2 regions of the Viridibacillus sp. KH_047 genome follow, and region 2 is predicted to be linked to the other one. Evidence: a T-box and tRNA genes for the amino acid it is inferred to sense, from the RefSeq annotation. Region 2 holds a T-box; the other holds one or more tRNA genes.
The links. A T-box is a leader RNA that pairs with one kind of tRNA and senses whether it is charged. The one in region 2 lies ahead of metG (methionine--tRNA ligase), so its partner is inferred to be a tRNA-Met.
Positions count from the first base shown of each region.

Region 1: it encodes a tRNA-Met, which carries the amino acid that the T-box ahead of metG (methionine--tRNA ligase) is inferred to sense. The anticodon was not compared.

Region 1 is NZ_CM174479.1:79,149-83,399, reverse strand. It holds gene AC3IS5_RS00415 (SpoIIE family protein phosphatase) at 1-2,239, opposite strand, end outside; tRNA gene AC3IS5_RS00410 (tRNA-Met) at 2,421-2,494, shown strand; tRNA gene AC3IS5_RS00405 (tRNA-Glu) at 2,533-2,604, shown strand; gene AC3IS5_RS00400 (S1 domain-containing RNA-binding protein) at 2,848-3,279, opposite strand; gene AC3IS5_RS00395 (FtsB family cell division protein) at 3,408-3,830, opposite strand; gene yabQ (spore cortex biosynthesis protein YabQ) at 3,909-4,251, opposite strand, start outside.
Region 2 is NZ_CM174479.1:1,499,287-1,503,537, reverse strand. It holds gene AC3IS5_RS07570 (dynamin family protein) at 1-1,198, opposite strand, end outside; partial or broken gene AC3IS5_RS07565 (hypothetical protein) at 1,455-1,702, opposite strand; T-box leader at 1,848-2,101, shown strand; gene metG (methionine--tRNA ligase) at 2,150-3,793, shown strand; gene AC3IS5_RS07555 (endonuclease Q family protein) at 3,852-4,251, opposite strand, start outside.

The DNA of each region.
Region 1 (4,251 bases), 1.4 Mb from region 2:
GCTCGCGTAAATGACGAATTAGTTTACTTTCCTGCTCTTCCCAAGGCTTATTTTCAAAGAACAGACCATCTGTACACATGAAAATAATATCTCCTGCTTTTAGCGATACTTGATCTGCTTCTACTGAAAAAGATGTCAAAAACCCTACTGGCTCACTCTTACTCTCTAGTCGAATACACTTTTCCCCTCGCACTAAATAAGTTGCCATACTCCCTGCTTTCCAAGACCATAAGGTTCCGACTTGTAAATCAACAAGCGCAAAATCCATTGTCGCGTACATATCGCTATCATTTTTCAAAGACATGACATAATGCAATGTATGCATCGCTGTTTCGGGTGCCATTTGATGGTGCATACATTCTCGCATTAATCGAATGAGACGTCTGCTCTCCTGATGCGCCTTTTTACTATGTCCCATTCCATCTGATAACATAACGGCCGTAAGCCCTTGATGAAGTGGAAAAACGGCGTGTGAATCACCAGAGTAAATCGTATTCTGCTTCGAAGACGTATATACATCATAAGACATATGGAAACGAACTGATGATTGGAAGGTCATCTGTAAATGTGGATACGGACTGTCCTTCATAGCCGTTCGTGCGATTTCAAACGGCTCATTAAACACACTTTGTAGAATAGGTAGTACTAAGCGTTCTGCTAATGTTTGATCTGTTTCCCACATAGCCTTTTTCTCTGGTAAACAACAAACAATTTTTCGATTCCCTGCCTCATTTGATAAAATATCTACTTGAAAATGTTCGATACCAGCAAGCTTTAGCTCTTCTGATAGTTCGTCCTCTTTATGTTGAAAAGACACTGCCTCTCCCGTCATATCATTCATCACCATATCGATATGTTGACACATATCCCTCAATTGCAAGGCAATCATCTTACGCCCGTGGTAAAACTGACCACTAAGTTGCTTTTTCGAAACCTTCTCCTCAAGCGCTGACAAAAACGGCCCGGACTTCACACATTTATAACGAATTTTCTCATCAAGCTGTAGTCTCGTCGCTGCATTCGCAGTAGCACTTGCATCCAGCCATCTCTGCGTTAGATCTGGCATCTCACTTTTACTATTGCTCCAACATTTATCATACTTAAAACAGGATTGGCAAATTGCAAGCGGTTGCTCTTGCCTCTCTTCCGCTACATGTCTATTCACATTCCCAAAACGATCATGTACAAGCTCTTTCATAAAATCTACGAAATGATGAAAATCTACAAGCTTTGTATTGAGTCTTTCCGTTAACCACTTCTGCCTTTCTAAAAGCACTTCGTCCCTGTTTGGATATAGTTGATTTTGCCAATACAGTACCCATTTCTGTGGGAAGATAAAAAATAACAGGGTAGCAAATGCAATAGACATAAAGAATGTGTAATCAAGCGGCAGTGTCGCATCATACAATGCAAAAAAGACGCTAGCTATTATACCTCCTGTTGCAATCCAAAACTTACCGATATTTTTACAAACGCCTGCAAATAATCCCGTTACCGCGTAAACTGCCATCATTCCACTAAAAGATAATTGAGATAAACTAAGTATCATACCGGTTAGCACTGCAACAGCTGTTGCTAATGTGACACCACCAACTAATGCAGATACAAGTATGAGTAAATGCATGGCAATACGCGATACTGATAAGAAGTTAAGTACGACACCATCCATAGCCGTTAATACCACAGCACCTACGATCAATGCTGCGCCGAGTCGCTCAAAAGACCATTTGGCCGTCATTAACTGATGCATCGGTAAGAAAATGAGACCCAAAAAGAGCGTCATGAAGATAGCTAGCGCACCTTCATATCCGACGTATAGCCATACAAGAATTGGAGGATGCCCACTATACGAAATATATTGCCAAACTATTTGAACCATCAAAATACTAAACCCGACTATTACAGGAAGTGGCAATCGTTTAAAAGGGGTTTTTAAAAGGAGTAATAAAAACAACAATTCTAATATATGAATTGTTGTTTGCCCGAAACCTAATGTAAGACTTCCGCACAATCCCCCTACTAATGTCCAACTCATCCACCTTGGATATCTAGTAAATGCAATTGCTGCAATCGGTAGGAAGAATGGTACCGTTGCTTCAAATAACACGGCCTGAGATAAGTAAAAGGAACAAAATAAAAACAAAACAGATAGCCATATTCGATATTTTCCCTTAGCTACACTTGCCCATGTATTCTTAATTGCTTGATTTTGAGCTATTCCTTCATGCCACATCTTCATAAAACAACCTCCTCCTGAACATTGCCATCATTATAGACTGAATATTCCATAAAGTTTGTCTTTTTGTGTTTTCACAAAAAAAAACTTTTCGACGAGAAATTGCTTTTTTTAAGAAAATATTTTCAAAACAGCTTGACACTTACATACTTTATCTTGTATTATTTATTATGTTGTTTAAAACGGCGGCGTAGCTCAGCTGGCTAGAGCGTACGGTTCATACCCGTGAGGTCGGGGGTTCGATCCCCTCTGCCGCCATATTTTTTCATCTAGGCCATCTGTGCCAATATTTTTTTGGCCCCTTGGTCAAGCGGTTAAGACACCGCCCTTTCACGGCGGTAACACGGGTTCGAATCCCGTAGGGGTCATCATAAAAAGCAACTTTCCCATCATGAGAGAGTTGCTTTTTTGTTTGTCAAAATAAGTACGGTATATAAATTTAAGTGGCAAATCATCTACAGAGGTGTCGTTATAGGCGAATTATAGTTTGTTTGTATTGCATTTAATAGTACAATTCGTCAGGTATAAACAATAAAAAAGCAATCCAAAACGTACTTGGATTGCTCAAAAATCTATTTCACACTTTTTCTACGATTAAAATAGCTAGCAAGTTACCCTCTTCTTGCGCCGCGGCCACCACGTTTAGATTCTGTGGCACGTTTTAATGTTGCAAGGCGATCTTCACTGTCTTTTAAGAAACGAGCCATTTTTTGTTCAAAATTTTCTTTCGGTTGATGACGATTGTCATTACGATCATTTGAACGGTTATTATGACGTGGGCGTTGAGGACGCTCTGGTCGTTCTGCTTGAGGCTTTGCTTTACGAATAGACAAACCAATTTTGCCATCCGCTTCGACATTCATTACTTTAACCTCAACCATTTCTCCAACTTTCAAATGTTCGTTGATGTCTTTTACATAATTGTCCGCAACCTCACTAATGTGCACCAGACCTGTTGAGCCATTTAGCAGCTCTACGAATGCTCCAAAATTTGTGATACCTGTTACCTTACCTTGTACCTTGCTGCCTACTTCAATTGACATAAAAAAAATGCTCCTCCTTAATAAATAAAGCGACTTTGTAAGCCATGTAATCAATTTATGATGAATCTTAAAACTCGGTTAGATTCCCACTTCTAATTATATCCAACAAAAAAAGAGTGTCAATAAGACTACTCTTTCGAATCCCCATTTTTCTCATCTTTTTCAGTATTTTCTGGAATCGAGAAAATGATTTCACCTTTTTCAGAAAGGAAAAGTTCTTTACGTGCTAGTTTGGCGATATAGTTATCGTCATTTAGCTTCGAAATTTGAATTTCCAATTCCTCTTGTTGGTCCTGGGCGTCTGAAAGTTTTTGGGTTAGCTCGATTTTTTGTTGTTCTTTATTAGCGAGCGTCTTCTTTTGATTTATTAATGTAAATATTAGGGACCCCATAACGAGAACAAACGCGATTGCGAAAAGCGCCAGTCTTCGATAAAGACGTATTTTCATAGCTCTTTTTTTCTTTTCCTGCCGTTCCATGGACTCGATGTATTCTCGACGAATGGCAGCAACTGAATTTTCCCCACTAGCTTTTTTGTTACGATTATTCATCCTCGTTATCCCTCCCTAATTAATAATTCTTCTAGCTTCTTAGTTATTATTGTATGTGTATTCTCCATTATAACGAATTTACCTTGTTTTTTTAAGTCTTAACTGTTTAGTTTTTTTAACCAATGGCATAAATGGTAACAGCAGGAGCCTTACAACACGCATTAGGGCGCGGATTATCCATCTTATGACAGAAAAGAAAAAATTAAAAATCAACCATATTGGTCTAAGTAAAATGATGTATATTAGACGACCTCCAAAACGAAATACCGATTGGAAGTATAACTGGTAACAATAAAAACCTGCGAGCTGCGCTATTGGATCAACAATACGCCATTCACCAGCTCGCACTTTAAATAGTAAATAAAAACTAGCTATACCGAGTATAAGCCAAGTTATCAACTCTAACGCTATATAGCCTTTT
Region 2 (4,251 bases):
TCAAATAATCGTTTGCATACTCAACAAAGACCATGACATCATAGGTTTTGAAATGCTTGTTATTTGAAATTACTTGTAGCAATTGATACAAGGTTTGCACATCTTTAAAAACTACACTTGCCTTACGATATTCCTTTTCATATGTGATGAGCTTTTGATTTTCAATTTCTGTTCTTTCAGATGTTTTTTGTTTCCCTATTTGATACTGGACTAATAGATTATAAGCTGATATATAAGGCTCTCTTTGAGGTATTAGTTCCACCTCAGTTTGGAACCTCTTAAGCCATTTGATAAAGCGTTCCATGATGAGGTATACACGGTCTGATTGGTTAGCATGGGAATTCTCAATTTCCTCTAATAACAATTCAAACTTACTTTGGTTCCATTTATCCTCATCATCGGTTGCCACAGCTACTTCGGCATCCCTTACAGATATCCCCATTATTTTACGGAAATAGGGCGAAAGCAATTTATTTTGTTCAGCTATGAATTGTTCATACGCCGTTTCATGAATATCAATAGCGTTAATAATTGCTAATGGTTTTACATTCCGTTCGTGAAATTTTCTGAGCAGCTTCAACTCACCTTGCGTTGGTTTTGAATTACAGTTGAAAATCCAATACAGATCATCCGCGCGGTTTAATATCGATTCCTTTACATACGCTGATTCATCACCACCCGGCTCTAGCGGTGTTGTATCGATAAGTGTAACCTGCTTTAGCAATTCATTATTGACATAGACTTCAATATAGTCCAAGCTTTCACGTAAGATTTCAGCACTAAATGTGTCCGATGTTGTGAATAGTTTCACTTTATCAAGATCAAAACTCGCTACTTGTCCATCAAGGAAATAAGCCTTCACTTCTTCTGTTTGACCGTATCGAATAATGGTATTTATCGCTGTTGCTTTCGCCATTTCCGTTGATAGAACGGTTCTTTTAAGCAGTGCATTCACTAAACTTGTTTTCCCTGCACCTGTCATGCCTATAAGTAAAATCATTGTCTGATTTTGAGCGTCTTCAATAATTCGTGTCAGTACTTTATTTGTACCTTTAACATATGTATTTGTTGAAAGAATCATATTCAAACTTTTTAGCTTAGTAACGAATTGTTGTAAAAACTCATTAGGTTCATTTTTGTTCCAACGAATAAGCGGTGTATCTTCTAGATGATGTATTTTTTTTAGGTCCTTATCCATATTAACCAAACCCCATTTCTAATAGTTCTAATTATACAGCAAAACTATATTCAAATAATTAAAGAAAGCAAAACCAATGAAAAAATAGGGCAAAACATCGTCCACACACTGCTATAACCAAGACTATTGAACAAAGAAATATAACCTATATTAATATATATTTTAGTTAAACATTGTATTCAGATAAAATTTTATCAAAAATACCCAAACCTACATTAATGTTGTATCAAATAAAAAAGATGATAGGTAATAATAACTACCATCCTTTTTTCAATTTAAGATGATGTTGGTAAAATATCCTTTGTAATTCAGAATAAAATCCTTGTTGCTCTATGAGTTCTTTATGATTGCCACGTTCTATTATTTCTCCGTTTCTAATAACAAGTATTTTATCGGCATTTTCTATCGTTTTTAAACGGTGTGCTATGACAAAACTAGTTCGACCAGTCATTAAATGCTCAGGCCTTTTTGGATCTGTACCTCAATACGTGTATCAACACTAGAACAGCTTGCATAGTGTTCCTCCAATTTCGCAAATTGGATAATTATTATATTTAATTCGATGCACCCTCATTCAACAGTTGATTTTTTATTCGAAATATACTTGCCTTTTCATCAATAGTGTTTTATACTTCTTTTCAACATATAGAAATACGCGTTGATGAGGAAAAGTAAAATAAATTAAGTTGTCTAGAGAGCTTCTGTCGGTGGAAATGAAGTGAACTTAACTATTTGAAAATGACCTCTGAGCTTCGTACCGAACGATTTATTTAGTAGGCTACGACGAGAAAGGCACTCGTTATAACAGCAACAGTATCCCTAATTGGCGTACTGATGAAGGCAAATGGTGTAAGCTGTTTGCAAACGAAGGTGGTAACACGGGTATATAATCTCGTCCTGATCAATTAATTTGATTAGGGCGAGTTTTTTTATTTTAGGAGGGATTTTTGAATGAGTATTGTTATTGGCGGAGCTTGGCCTTATGCGAACGGATCATTACATTTAGGGCATATTGCGGCATTATTACCAGGAGATATTTTAGCTAGATATTATCGATTAAAGAAAGAAAACGTTCTTTATGTATCCGGTAGCGACTGTAACGGAACGCCTATTTCTATCAGAGCAAATCAAGAAGGTGTTACTGTAAAGGAAATTGCAGATCGATTTCATGAAGAATTTATAGCCTGCTTTAACAAACTAGGTTTTACTTACGATTTATATACGCGTACCGATGCCGAACACCACCATCAAGCCGTTAAAAATATCTTTTTGGAGCTACTAGATAAAGGCTTTTTATATAAAAAAACAATTGAACAAACGTATTGTGAACATGACAAGCAGTTTTTGCCGGACCGTTTTGTCGAAGGAATATGTCCAGTATGCGGTAGTAAGGCACGCGGGGATCAGTGTGATCATTGCTCAACAATATTAGATCCACTCGATTTAATCGATAGACGATGTAAAATATGTGGCAATCAACCCATCGTGAAAGAAACCGAGCATTTTTACTTTGCATTCAGTAAGATGCAAAGCGCATTAGAACACTATGTACAAAATGCAAAGGAACAAAAAGCATGGCGCCAAAATGCAATCGACTTGTCCGAACGATACTTAGCAGAAGGTGTACCTGATAGAGCCGTTACGAGAGATTTGCCAAACGGAATCGATGTACCAATAGACGGTTTTGACGGTAAGAAGATATATGTTTGGATTGAAGCCGTGTCAGGATATTACACTGCTACTTTAGAATGGGCAAAACAGCATCAGATAAACGTTCAAGATTTCTGGAATAGCGACACAATCTCTTATTACGTTCATGGGAAAGATAATATCCCTTTCCATACAATCATTTGGCCTGCAATTTTAATGGGATTAAATAGCCCTGCCCTCCCAACACATATTGTTTCAAATGAATACTTAACACTAGAGAAACGGAAACTCTCTACTAGCCTAAACTGGGCCGTATGGGTACCATATATTATTGAAAAATACGATGCAGATACAATTCGATATTTCTTGACGATTAATGCACCAGAAAATCGCGACACAGACTTTTCTTGGCGTGAGTTTATTTATAGTCATAATAGCGAGCTCCTAGGTGCATACGGAAATTTCGTTAACAGGACATTAAAATTTATTGAAAAATCATTCGATAAACAAATCCCTAAAGGCATACTGAATACTTCAATCAAGCTTCAAACGCAAAAACTCTATGATGAAGTAGCTATCGCGATTGAACAAGGGCATTTTAAAGCACCACTTGAAGAAATCTTCTCTTACATCCGCTCGGCCAATAAATACTTTGACGAACAACAACCATGGTTACAAGTAAAAGATGATGAAGCTGGTTGTGGCAATACACTTGCAACATGCGTCTATATCATTGCGAATTTGTCGCAATTACTAGAACCCTTTATTCCGTTCTCGACAAAAAAAATTCGCGACATGCTTGGAATTACTAATATCTCGTGGCATGAATTAGCGGAATTACCAACATCCATTCAATATGTAGAGCCGTTGTTTGAGCGATTGGACATCGCGATAATCGATGAAGAATATCAACATCTCATCAGTCAAAGTAACGCTGTAAAATAAACAAAAAAGCTTTCGGCAAATGGCTAATCCATTCGTCGAAAGCTTTTCACACTGAAAATCATTTAGACTCTTCTTTTTGTACCTTACCATACTTACCTCCACCACCAACTTCTATTAACAACTCCCCTTTACGGGATTGGTCAATATAACGAACTAATTTTTCCGGCACTGCTGCTGCTAACTCTTTATAAGTTGCTTTATGCAAAATATTCATTTCTGTCCCAACTGCAAGAAGTAAGCGTTCTAGTGATTTCGGTCCGAGTCCTGGTATGAAATCTAGCGGGACTTGATGAATATATGGCGGTCTTGGTCGCTCGCTCTCTTCACTTTCAGATAGCTCTTTAATTCTAGTGGCTACACCCTTAATGATATTATACTGGTGACATATTGGGCATTCAGATAAACCCTCATCCACTTTCGCAGCACACCCACCACAAACTGTTTGATGGTATTTGCCA